DNA from 3 places in the Trichocoleus sp. FACHB-262 genome. Region 3 is predicted to be linked to each of the others. Evidence: predicted binding sites of a transcription regulator. Region 3 holds the regulator's gene; each other region holds the start of a gene.

What was found. The regulator HrcA, encoded in region 3, represses chaperone genes, less so after heat shock. The targets are predictions, from matches to a motif close to ANTTAGCACTCNNNANTNNNGAGTGCTAANT.
Region 1: a site for HrcA is predicted at 2,012-2,042, ahead of groES (co-chaperone GroES). Genes of this name have one in related genera too.
Region 2: a site for HrcA is predicted at 2,590-2,620, ahead of groL (chaperonin GroEL). Genes of this name have one in related genera too.

The regions. Positions count from the first base shown of each region.
Region 1 covers NZ_JACJPK010000108.1:230,719-234,989, reverse strand. Annotated here, with positions in the region: gene groL (chaperonin GroEL) at 1-1,410, opposite strand, end outside; gene groES (co-chaperone GroES) at 1,553-1,864, opposite strand; gene H6F68_RS26680 (hypothetical protein) at 2,655-3,617, shown strand; gene atpD (F0F1 ATP synthase subunit beta) at 3,955-4,271, shown strand, end outside.
Region 2 covers NZ_JACJPK010000017.1:332,494-336,764, forward strand. Annotated here, with positions in the region: gene corA (magnesium/cobalt transporter CorA) at 1-655, opposite strand, end outside; gene groL (chaperonin GroEL) at 877-2,562, opposite strand; gene H6F68_RS02645 (SDR family oxidoreductase) at 2,668-3,489, opposite strand; gene H6F68_RS02650 (ATP-dependent Clp protease ATP-binding subunit) at 3,591-4,271, opposite strand, start outside.
Region 3 covers NZ_JACJPK010000097.1:316,755-321,025, reverse strand. Annotated here, with positions in the region: gene H6F68_RS23740 (TldD/PmbA family protein) at 1-587, shown strand, start outside; gene coaE (dephospho-CoA kinase) at 659-1,444, opposite strand; gene hrcA (heat-inducible transcriptional repressor HrcA) at 1,564-2,658, opposite strand; gene H6F68_RS23725 (rhodanese-like domain-containing protein) at 3,078-3,434, opposite strand; gene H6F68_RS23720 (hypothetical protein) at 3,546-4,271, opposite strand, start outside.

The DNA of each region.
Region 1 (4,271 bases), on a different contig from region 3:
TTTGACGCGCTCAGCAATGACCGCACCGTTTTGGCCTGCGTTCTCAGCAATCCGCTTTAGGGGAGCAGCTAGGGCGCGAGCCACAATCAAAGCACCTGTGAGTTCTTCACCCTTGAGGTTGCCGTTTGCCCACTCTTCCAATTGAGGAGAGAGGTGAGCCAAGGTGGTGCCACCACCAGGAACGATGCCTTCTTCAACCGCAGCCTTGGTTGCGTTGATCGCGTCTTCCAAGCGGAGCTTACGATCCTTCATTTCGGTTTCGGTTGCTGCGCCGACTTTGATGACTGCAACGCCACCTGCCAATTTAGCCAAGCGCTCTTGTAGCTTCTCTTTGTCGTAAGAAGAATCGGTTTCTTCCATTTGACGGCGGATTTGCTCAACACGAGCTTTGACTTGAGCTTCGTTGCCTTCAGCCACGATGGTGGTGGTGTCTTTGGTCAAGGTGATGCGACGAGCGCGACCTAGGCTATCTAGCTTGGTGCTATCTAGTTTCAGACCTGCATCTTCGGTAATCAATTGACCACCAGTTAGAACAGCGATGTCTTCGAGCATTGCTTTACGGCGATCGCCAAAGCCAGGAGCTTTAACAGCCGCAACATTTAGAACACCACGTAGACGGTTCACAACCAAAGTTGCGAGCGCTTCTTTCTCAATGTCTTCTGCAATGATGACCAAGGGGCGACCAGCACGAGCAACTTGCTCTAGTACGGGCACCAAATCTTGCACCAAAGCAATTTTCTTGTCGGTGATCAAGATGAAAGGCTCATCTAGAACTGCTTCCATCCGCTCGGTGTCGGTGGCGAAGTAGGGAGAGATATAGCCTTTGTCAAAGCGCATCCCTTCGGTGATTTCTAGTTCGGTGGTCATGGACTTCCCTTCTTCTAGGGAAATCACACCTTCTTTGCCCACCTTGTCCATCGCGTTGGCTATCATTTGACCAACTTCATCGTCGTTACCCGCAGAGATGGCACCGACTTGAGCGATCGCCTTGGAATCTTCAACAGGGCGAGCGTGCTCTCTAATTCTGTCCACCAAGAAGCCTGTACCTTTGTCGATACCGCGCTTGAGGGAAATCGCATTGGAACCCGCAGCCACGTTACGCAGACCTTCTTTAACGATGGCGTGAGCCAACACGGTTGCAGTGGTGGTGCCGTCACCCGCCGCGTCGTTAGTCTTGGAAGCAGCTTGACGAATCAAGGAGACGCCAGTGTTCTCAACGTGGTCTTCGAGTTCGATTTCTTTGGCGATCGTGACACCATCGTTGACGATTTGGGGTGCGCCAAACTTCTTCTCTAGAACTACGTTGCGGCCTTTGGGACCCAAGGTGACAGCAACTGCTTCAGCCAGGATGTCCATGCCTTTTTCTAGAGCACGACGAGCGTTTTCGTTGTAAATGATGCGCTTAGCCATAGGATTTAAGTTCAGTAATGAGGACAACGAATTAGATGGAATCTTGAAAGCTTTGGTGTTTAGCAATTAGCAATTAACTCGTGCCAGCCTTGGGGTGCAGCTTTGTTCAACCTTCAGCAGTTAATGGCTAATGATTTCTAAACTATGAAACAATCGCGAGAATATCTTTCTCAGAGAGCAATACGTACTCTTCGGTACCCAATTTGATGTCGGTCCCTGCATACTTGGAGTACAGTACTTTGTCACCAATTTGTACTTCGAGTTCCTGACGAGCACCATCGTCGTTACGCTTGCCAGGACCTACTTGGACAACTTCTCCAACCTGAGGCTTCTCCTTAGCGTTGTCAGGCAGAAGGATGCCACCTGCGGTTTTTTCTTCAGCCGCGCTGACTTTAACAAATACGCGATCGCCCAAAGGCTTAACGGTAGAAACGCTCAGAGATACAGCTGCCATAAAAAATTCTCCACACTACAGGTTTAGATCCAGTTCAATTTCGGCAGGCCCAGTCTAGTCAAGCCAAACCTGAAATGTCGTAACCCATGCTGCAGCAATAAGCTTTTGTCCACAGTCATAGGTCGATCTGAATCCGGGGGATTGAGGCGTTAGCACTCTCCATCCCTGAGTGCTAATCTACCCAAGGTCAGATACGATTGCAACTGATTCGGCTGTACGGGTTCCCGAACTTAAAATTTGTTGCTGGTTACAGTCTTACCGATAGGCGATCGCTACTATCGCTGTGTGTTACTCGTTTCGGGCCGATGCAGCCAAAGCGATCGTGCTGCTTTTAGCGTCTTATCTTGCTCTTGACTAAAGACGGGCAAAATTAAATTTTGTATCAAACCCTACATACCGTGTTTTTACTGGCTGATTTAGAACTCCAGTCCTGAATATTCGTATAGGTCTGAATGATCAAAAATCAGGTTTCAGCCTTGTAGCCTTAGTTACCAAAGCTTTTTATCCAACCTAAGCTTAAATTCATTCACCCTTTACAATCAGAGTTGGAATGTATTTTTTTGGATAATTCTACGTAGGGACACTAGGGCTCTTAAATCAGGACATGCCAACTTAACATTGGAAGTTCGGTTTAGAGTTTGTACTTGCGATCGCAACCTAAGCAGATTCAGTTGATCTACAGTTAGTTGGTTTAGCCACAGTTAGTTATAGCTTTCCTAGCCAGCTTTACCCAGTCGCGGAAAGAGTTCGGTTGGGCCACTTCCAACCCCATCATGCATTTTCGAGAACCATGAATTTTATGGGGATCTCTACAGGTACAGCCCTTCAATCTCTATTCTTAGCACTAGCGCTAGCAACGGGCTTTGGTTCTGATGCTCAGGCAACTTTACTATTCGACCGGGGACTACCCAACGAAAACATCAATAATACAGCTCCCAATCATCCTGCCTTTGATCCAGACCGTAGCAATATTACTTGGGGATTTGCCGATCGCATAGGCTCTGGCTACTCTTACCCCTTGGGCGACGACTTTTCGTTTGGCATCGCAGGACAAAAGTATTTGGTTGACACCTTGCGAGTGTGGGCAGTGATTGGAGTTGCGAATACAGCAGCAACGATTCCTAATAACTTCTGGCAGAACTTCACCTTATGGGGTGGTCAGGTAGACTCAGGAGCAGCTGGATTGAGCGCAGTCCACAGTGGACCAACCAATGGTTCTGACCCCCAGATTAAGATTTCTCAAGTCACCTATGTGGATGGTGGAAACTATTGGGCAGAACCAGTTCAGCTATACCGTAAGATTTGGCAAATAGATTTTACGGGTCTCAATTGGGCGATTGAGGGAGGCCAACTGTACCAGTTCTTTGTCGATGGCAATGGCTTTACTAGCCTAGACACTTGGAATGTCTTTCCTGTCCTTCATGCATCTAATGCTGCTTTAAGTGGCTCCCCCTCAGCAGGAGCAGATGATTTCTATCGGCTACTGCGGATTAAGCAGGGTACGCCAGATTATGTTGGCACCTGGAACTCTAATAACCTGGGTCTACCAGGAACTTATGGCGCTAGTGGTTTATCAGGGCGGGGTGGCTGGAATAAGTCATCAGATATCAATGTGCAAATTTACGGCAACCTCTTTCCAACGACCAACCCAACTGTAATTCCTGAATCCAGTTCTGTTGGCAGTCTGCTGGGATTAGGGGTATTGGGAATTGGAGCTTGGCTAAGAGGGCGAAAGCGCGATCGCCAACCCTAAACTTAATCCTCGTTATTGAACCCTGTTGCTAACCACTGTTACCAAACAATCGCTTCTGTAACTCCATCCCGCTCTCGATCAGAATTTGATCCTGACCATTGCAGAGCGATCGCGTTTACAACTTCAATTTTGATATAGCAATCCCACTTGGTTTGTGAAGAGTGTGCCTCTCACAATCCGATAAACTTATGAAGCATTTAGGACGGCTATAGAAGTGTGAAACTGAGTCCAACTTCAAAAAGATTTACGATTCCCCTTCAGTGATAAGCTGGAGGATGGCGACTTTTAAGACTGTCCTTAAGTACTCGAAATAGCTGTTCACAACATAGGCGCGAGCATGGTCACCACGGCAGAAAAGACAAATGTTGGTTACGTTTCCCAAGTCATCGGTCCCGTTTTAGACGTTAGATTTCCTAACGGTAAGATGCCGAGGATCTATAACGCTTTAAAGATCGAAGGTAAAAATGCAGCGGGACAAGACGTTGCTATTACTTGCGAAGTGCAGCAGCTTCTAGGCGACAACCAAGTTCGTGCCGTCGCCATGAGTTCCACCGATGGCTTGGTGCGTGGAATGGAAGCCGTTGACACAGGCGCTCCCATCAGCGTGCCCGTCGGTGCTCCTACCCTAGGCCGAATTTTTAACGTGCTGGGTGA
Region 2 (4,271 bases), on a different contig from region 3:
CTAAAACCGGAAAAAACCCGTCAATAATCGAGTCTAAGAGGGCATAGGTGAGGTAATCAGACTTTTGTTTCCGAATCGTTCCTTTATTACAGCGAATTCGCTCTCGGACTGGCCCGAAAGAGTCATGGTCTGGTTCTTCTTGTACAGTCAACAGATAATGCTGCCCCAAGATAAAGCTCACTTGCTCACTAATGAAGCTTTGCCCGTTGGCTTGCAGCGTTACCATCCGCGCTACGATTAACAGTTGGTCTTCGTACTCTTCAACCTTGGGTCGCTGCGGCACATTGACGATATCTTCCAGGACGAGCGGATGCAAATTGAATACATGGCCTAACCGCTTCAAGATGTCCTCACTGCCTAGCCCTTTCACATCCACCCAAGACACTGATTCAGTATCCAGGTAAGGCTCACAGTCTTCTGGTGCTTCAATCTCTACTTTTGTCGCTTTGGTGTCACTGTAGTCAATCAGAACTATGACTGGGGGGGGCGCATCGACCTCAATCTTGAGCGTTCCGGGCATGCTCCCGGGCTGGTCATAGAAATAGTCAATATAGGACGGTTCGTCTCCTAAAAGACTTGCTTCAGACAAGTCGAAAGCGTTCTTAGGAGTTTGGGAATTGAAACCACGCAATGGTTGACTCGGTCGGTTAGACATAGAGAGTTTTGGACAAGACGCGCACCGCCATCTTAAGCAATTCAATCAGGATTGAGTACTATTCCAGGACGTTAATTTTGCTGGTTGGGCAAAGTTCACTCCACCCAAGTCCAGAAATCTCATGGGATGAAGTTTTACGCCTAAAGCTAAAAAAGCAGCAGCTTGTAATAGCTACTGCTCCAATGAGTTTAGATGTTCAAACTAGCGTTGTAGCAGCAGGCCTACATCATGCCCATGCCGCCCATACCACCCATGCCACCCATGCCGCCCATGCCACCCATACCGCCCATGCCGCCCATATCGGGAGCACCAGCAGGAGGGTTCTTCTCAGGGCGCTCGACGATCACAGCTTCTGTGGTCAAGACCATGCTAGCGACAGAAGCCGCATCTAGCAGCGCCGATCGCACAACTTTAGCAGGGTCAATCACCCCAGCGGCGATCATGTCCTCGAACTTCTCAGAAATGACGTTGTAGCCCATGTTGAAGTCCATGTCACGCACTTTTTCCACGATGACAGAGCCTTCAACCCCTGCGTTGTCAGCAATTTGACGCAAAGGTGCTTCCAAAGCTTTAATCACGATATCAGCCCCGATCTTCTCTTCATCGTTTAACTGGGCTTTGATTTCTTCCACCTTTTTAGTTAAGTGGATCAAGGTAGCACCACCACCGGGTACTGTGCCTTCTTCTACGGCTGCTTTGGTAGCGTTCAAAGCATCTTCGATCCGCAGTTTCCGATCTTTCAGTTCGGTTTCAGTAGCTGCCCCAACTTTGATTACAGCCACGCCACCTGCTAACTTAGCGAGGCGTTCTTGCAGCTTTTCTTTGTCGTAGTCTGAGTCGGTTCTTTCTAGCTCTTGGCGAATTTGGCTGACTCGCTTTTCAATGTCAGATTTGGTGCGATCGCTAACCTCAGCCACAATCGTGGTGTTGTCCTTGGTGATCGTTATTTTCCGAGCTGTGCCCAACATCTCTAGAGAGACGGCATCCAAGGTAAGACCGACATCTTCAGAAACCATCTGGCCACCAGTCACCACGGCAATATCTTGCAACATGGCTTTGCGGCGTTCACCAAAGCTGGGGGCTTTTACAGCAGCAGCATTCAAGACACCCCGCATTTTGTTGACTACCAAGGTCGCTAGGGCTTCTCCCTCAATGTCCTCAGCAATAATCAATAGCGGCTGACCAGAGCGGGCAACTTTCTCCAGAACAGGCACTAGCTCTTGGATAGAACCAATTTTCTTGTCTGTGATCAAAATGCGGGCGTTTTCATAGTCCACCAGCATCCGTTCGCCATCGGTGACGAAGTAAGGAGAGATATAGCCCCGGTCGAACTGCATCCCTTCTACAACTTCCAGTTCAGTAGATAAGGACTTAGATTCTTCTACAGTGATTACGCCATCTTTGCCCACCCGGTTCATGGCTTCGGCAATCATGGCTCCTACTTCTTCATCGCCACCTGAAGAAACAGTGGCAACTTGAGCGATCGCGTCTCCTTCAACGGGTCTCGCGACCGCTCTGATTTCTTCTGCTAAGAGAGCTACTACCTTTTCGATACCCCGACGCAGGCTCACCGGATTAGTACCCGCTGCTACGTTCTTCAAGCCTTCGCGGATCAAAGCTTGAGCCAGCACTGTGGCAGTAGTAGTGCCATCCCCAGCAATATCCTTGGTTTTAGAAGCCACTTCCCGAATTAGTTGGGCTCCGGTTTGCTCTAGAGGATCTTCGAGTTCAATTTCTTTCGCGATCGTGACACCGTCATTGACGATCTGAGGTGCTCCAAACTTTTTCTCTAGCACCACGTTGCGGCCTTTGGGTCCTAGAGTGATCCGAACGGCATCTGCTAACGCATTCACACCTCGTTCTAACGCTCGCCGAGATTCTTCGCTGAATGCAACAATTTTTGCCATATTTCGTTCCCTACGCTTCCAACTAGAATTTAGCACTCTATCGGAATGAGTGCTAAACCGATCGCCTTCTTTGTAGAAATAAGCAGGGTTAAACCAGCGATCGCCTTACACTTGCAATTCAGGATAGATGAATTGGTATCCCGCAGTTTTGAGCTTTTGGTTAGATACCTTCGCATTGTAGGAGCGAGCACTGGGTTGCGATTCGTCCCAAGTTACAGGAGCTAGATTGTAGCGCTGACACACCTGCTCAATCAGTTCTCGACTGGTTAGCGTCACTTCTTGCACCAGATTATAAATTCCCTGGAGTTGGTGTGCTTGGGCAAAGGCGATCGCGCCCACGATGTCATCTAGGTGAATCCAATTACTCGGCTCTGCCCCTGTGCCCGGTCGAGTCGTGCCCGCCGCTCGCCCAAAAATTCGCTGGAGTTCTCGTCCTGGCCCATAAATACCGCCTAGTCGCAGTACACAAACCTTGAGTTGAGAATTCGCAGCGTTGAGCAATACCTGTTCAGTCTCCGCCAAGATTTCACCGTTGCGGTTGGCAGGTTTAACGGGTGAGGTTTCATCTACCCAATTGCCCTGCTGGTCACCATAAACGGCATAGCTCCCTGTGTAAATGAGTTGCTGCACACTCGGCGTTTGAGCGAGAACCTTAACTAAAGTTTTGGCGGTGTGCAGATAAGTTTCTTCATAGCTGTTAGGGGTACGCGCCCCCACACTCAGCAGCACGACTTGTTGATCCGCCAAAGCCTCAGCTAGTGAGGTTTCATCATTGCCTTGGGCTAAAACGGCATGGTCTGCGATCGCCTCCAGTTCTGACAAACGCGGCACGCTGGTTGTGGTAGCCGTGACAGTCCAGCCCGCTTGCTGCCAATGTCGAGCGGTTGCCATCCCGACATACCCACAGCCAATAATTGCAACTTTCACAGAACCTCCTTATCTTCTTCCTTCAGCAAAAACAAAAAAACGGTAGAGGATTTGACGCTCTACCGCTTAATTATTAGTCAGTTATCTCTCGGAACTAAAGGCTATTCAGCCGCTTGAGGCAGTAGCTCGCGCTTCTCACCTTTCAGCACCTTCACCTGCCCCTCATCCACATCCATAACGGCGGTGTCGCCATCCTGGATTCGGCCAGAGAGGATTTCTTCAGCGAGGCTATCTTCTAACAACCGCATGATGGCTCGACGTAACGGTCTAGCACCATAGCTGGGGTTGTAGCCTTCTTCCACTAACCGATCCTTGAACCGCTCAGTGACTTCCAGCGTAATGCCTTGCTCGCCGAGGCGGCGGAAGACCTCGTTCAACATGATGTCGGCGATTTCCTTAACCTCGTCCTTCGTCAGTTGACGGAAGACAATAATCTCGTCAAGACGGTTGAGGAATTCTGGGCGGAAGTACTGCTTCAGCTCTTCGTTAACCAGAGAGCGGATGCGGTTGTACTGAGAATCAGCCTGGCTCTCTGCCGAGAACTCAAAGCCGAGACCACCGCCACCCTTCTCAATTACCTTAGAACCGATGTTGGAGGTCATAATCAGCAGCGTGTTCTTGAAGTCTACTGTGCGGCCCTTGGCATCGGTCAGGCGACCATCTTCCAAGATTTGCAACAGCATGTTGAACACATCGGGGTGGGCTTTCTCGATTTCATCGAACAGCACCACTGTGTAAGGCCGACGACGCACTGCTTCAGTCAACTGACCGCCTTCGTTATA
Region 3 (4,271 bases):
TTGGGTCACCAGAGCTGCAAATTTTTGACGGAGCCCAGCCCCCAGGACATCGAGGCAGCTACTTCTACGATGACGAAGGCACCCCCGCAACCACCACGCAGTTGATTCAAGATGGCGTCTTGGTAGGACGACTACATTCGCGTGAGACTGCGGGCAAGCTGGGCGAAGCTCCTACCGGGAATGCCCGCTGCCTTAACTACCACTACCCCCCGATTGTCCGCATGACCAATACTTGGATTGAGCGCGGTAAAACCCCAGTTGCCGATCTCTTCCAAGGCATCAAAGAAGGTGTTTATGCCCGCAACTGGTTAGGTGGCATGACGAATGGGGAGATGTTTACATTTACAGCAGGGGAAGCCTGGATGATTCGGAACGGCGAAATTGCCGAACCTGTCAGAGACGTTACACTCTCTGGCAATGTGTTCACGACACTAGCAGACATTGAAGCGATCGGAGACGACTTCTATTGGGATGAATCGGGTGGCTGCGGCAAAGGCGGCCAAGGCGGTTTACCTGTAGGCTGTGGAGGCCCTAGTCTGCGCCTACGCAACGTGGTTGTAGGTGGCGAAGCAGTCGAAGAGGAGTAACCTAGCATTAGCAGGACGCTTTCGCGCTCAAGCTTGCAGATTTTCAGTTGAAGCGGATGCTCACAAAGGGGTTATGGCTGCAAGAGCCCAGATTTCCCTGGAGATGCTTGTCTAGATGCTGGTGGTGAGGCATCCGCTTGAGGAGTTTGTCGGGTTCCTGCGATCGCCCGATCGACCTGACTCAGTAAATCGTCCAAGGTCGAAGAGTTATCCAGCACGACATGAGCACAAGCTACCTTCTTTTCGATCGCCATCTGGCTATTGATTCTGGCTTGCACTTGCTCTAAGCTCAGGCGATCGCCTTCTGGGGAAGTTTTGGCATCTCGTTCTAGTAAACGCTCAACTTGCTGAACTGACGCACACTGAATCACCCACACCTCAGTGACCAGATCGGTCATGCGGGCTTCAAACAGCAAAGGTACTACCAGCACCACTGTAGGGTAAGCTTCTGCGGGTAGGGCTTGCAATTGCGACTCCATGCGATCGCGCACGTACGGATGAATGCGCTGTTCCAACCACAATCGCTCGGCAGAGCTGCTGAAGATAATCTTACCTAGGCGGCGACGATCAAGGTCTCCATTGGCTAATAGAATACCAACGCCATAACGTTCAACAATTTCTTGAAACACATCTGAGTCTGGGCCAACCGCTTCTCTAGCGTACAAATCGGCATCCAAAATGGTTAGCTGATAAGCAGAAGCTAGATAGTCAGAAACGGTCGTTTTGCCCATCCCAATTCCTCCAGTCAAACCAATTACCCGTTGGTCATGGCTTGGGGTCTGGGAAGCAGATGGCTGGGTCAGCTTTAGATCTGTAGAGCCGCGCTGTTCACGAAGGGTGTTTAAGCTTTGACTCATATCGTGAACCCGTACACTTATGCAAAATGGTTGATTAAAGGCTTTTCGAGCCGTTGATCGGCACTCTAGGAAATTTTAACAAGTGAGATTACCTAGAAGAATAAAAGTTTGGCTCCCAATCAGCTTAAAGTTTCAGAGAGAAAATCAGCTGCCGCTTCTACCATCGCGATCGCATTTTCATACACCATGCGAGTCGGGCCCAAGACTCCTACACTACCAACGGGGACTGTACCTCGGCGATAGGTGGCAGAAATCAGCGTACAAGTACGAATTGGTTCTAGCGGATTTTCCGCTCCAATCCGCACCGTCGCTCGCTTGCCTACTGAGTCAGAGTCAGGGTATTCAAAAATTAAAGGCCATAGTTGATCTTGTTCTTCTTCTAACAGGTGAATAATAGTTTGAATCTGCTGCAATTCCGAAAATTCTGGATGGCGTAACACCTCTGAAACGCCACTGACCAAAATTTGGGTTGTGCGGGGTGATTGAGTTCGCCTCATTAAATCAGCCAGTGAAGCTCGCAAACCATCTGCGTATTGTTCAAATTCTCGACCCAGCTCGCTCCAGTCGAGCGAAGGCAATTCCGCCAGCGATCGCCCCCGCAGTTGATGATTCAAGAAATTGGATAAAATTTGCAACTCTCGCTCAACCAATTCCGGGTCTGCCAAGGCCCCCACTTGATTTTGGGCTGAGTCAGCTTGGGGCAGTTCCATCAAAACCGATTGGGTTTCATAAGCATCTGTCACCACAATCAGCATCACCTGCCTCGGCTCAATCTGCACGATTTGCAAATGGCGCAGTCGAGCCATGTTGGCCTGAGGCATCGTCACCAAAGTCACGTAGCCACTCAGGGTTGCTAAAATTTGGGCCGCGCCTCGGAGCAAAGCTTCAAAACTCCAGCTATCCGAGTTCAGGCGATCGCTAAACAGTTGATCGACTTGGCGAGCCAAAGTCTCGGAAGGAGTAATTAACTGATCAACATAAATGCGATAACCAGAATCGGAAGGAATCCGCCCTGCTGAAGTATGTGGTTGATAAAGCAGCCCCGCCTTTTCTAAATACCCCATCGCGCTGCGAATCGTGGCTGGGCTGACACTCAGGTTATATTCTTCTACCAAAGCTTTTGAACCCACAGGTTCTGCGGTCGCAATGTAGTGACGGACGGTTGCCCAAAGAACCCGTTGCTGTCGATCGGTGAGATTCACTTGTACAGGCATGAGATCGGTAGCTGAATTTAACTGAGCTTCAAAAAATTGTCAAAAAATAAATGATTAAGTTAAGAAGGCCTACAAAAAGGGATTTACTGTTAGTCTTCCGTCTTTCCCGTCTTGGTTTAGAGCCTTAGAACCAGTGATTAAACTGATGATCCGAGTAGCAACTAGACTCTGATCGTTACTGGGATGCCACCAACATAGCAGATGCTTGATTATCTCTTTCGGACTGCTCCGTCAGTAGTAGCAAAAATAACCATCTTCCTGAGGCCTTGGAAGATCCTACTAGCTGCGATCGCTTCCAGCTTTTACTCAGTGACTATAGTCTATTAGTCCTCACTTCAGCAGCCTAAGTTCCTAACCAAGTAGTTGTCGTGTTACAGCTAGCACTTGCCATGAAGAGCAACGACTCGTAACCCAGAACGCTAGTAACGAGGAATTGATGAATCAACTAAAACAGCGTATGCTTCGATGCCACCCTCAACATTCTTGATATTGGTAAAGCCTTGGCTAGCTAACCATTGACACATCTGTGCCGATCGCATCCCGTGGTGGCAAAGCACAATCGTTTCTGCCTGGGGGTCGAAGCGGGCCTGTACTTGCTCTGACCAAGCTGCATATTCACTGAGTGGCAAATTAGTAAAGCCGGAGATGTTGGCGATCGCAACTTCTTGCGGTTCTCGTACATCAACCAACTGCAAGCCCTCAGGTGTTGCTAAGCGTTTTGCCAGTTCCTCAACACTCATTTGAGTAAAAGCTGGATTCGTAGATTGGTTGGTCATGAAATTGCCCGCTTGCTGGATTGCTCAGCCATAGACTCTAAACTGATTTTATCTGGGTTTAGAGCACTCTTGTCAGCTCAGTACTACCAGGTGCTAATGACGACTCAATACTTAACTCGTAGAGCAGAGGAATTCTAAGCGACAGAACGCTTGCCCAGCTTGTAGTGAACAAGGTTGCGTTCCTCGATTGGTGAGCTGCACCATGACTTCAGGAGTTTCTACGGCTCCAGCTTCATTGGTTTGTGCTGTTGGTTCAAACCAAGCCACGGTTAGTTGATGTTGGCTGCGGAGCGCTTTGACTAGCTGGACTTGCACCGCAGAAGTCAAGCCCTTTAGTTGAAAGCCTAATTGACAAACGATGGTCTGTCCCGGTTCTAAAGTAATGCGATCGCAGCGTTTTGATACCCCCAAAAGCCCCTCTTGATAGGGTGCCTGTACCAAAAAATTCCGGGTCAGCCAGCAAGCAACGACTGTGGTTGCTAAGTTTCCGGCAGCTTGCGGGGGGACCAAGGCAGGCGCAACCTTGACAACTGGAAAGCGCATTAAATGAGGTAGTTTTACTAAGTCAACTGCTGGCGTTCTACGAGTGGGCGTAGGTGATGCTGACCATACAACCCTGCTTTGAATCGTGGCCTCTCTTGAAGCTTTGGTTAAAGCAGATGCAGGAGCTTGAGCCATGCCAGGCAAGGGGCCAGACAACGGAGAGATAGATGCCTCAGCTTCTATAACGCTGGGTTGGTTAGCCAATGGAGAGTTCACTGGCTCAGCTTCTTCAAACACGTCAATGAGCACTAGATCGCTGAGAGTCGCGGATTCCTCAACGGGTGGTTCTGTAAG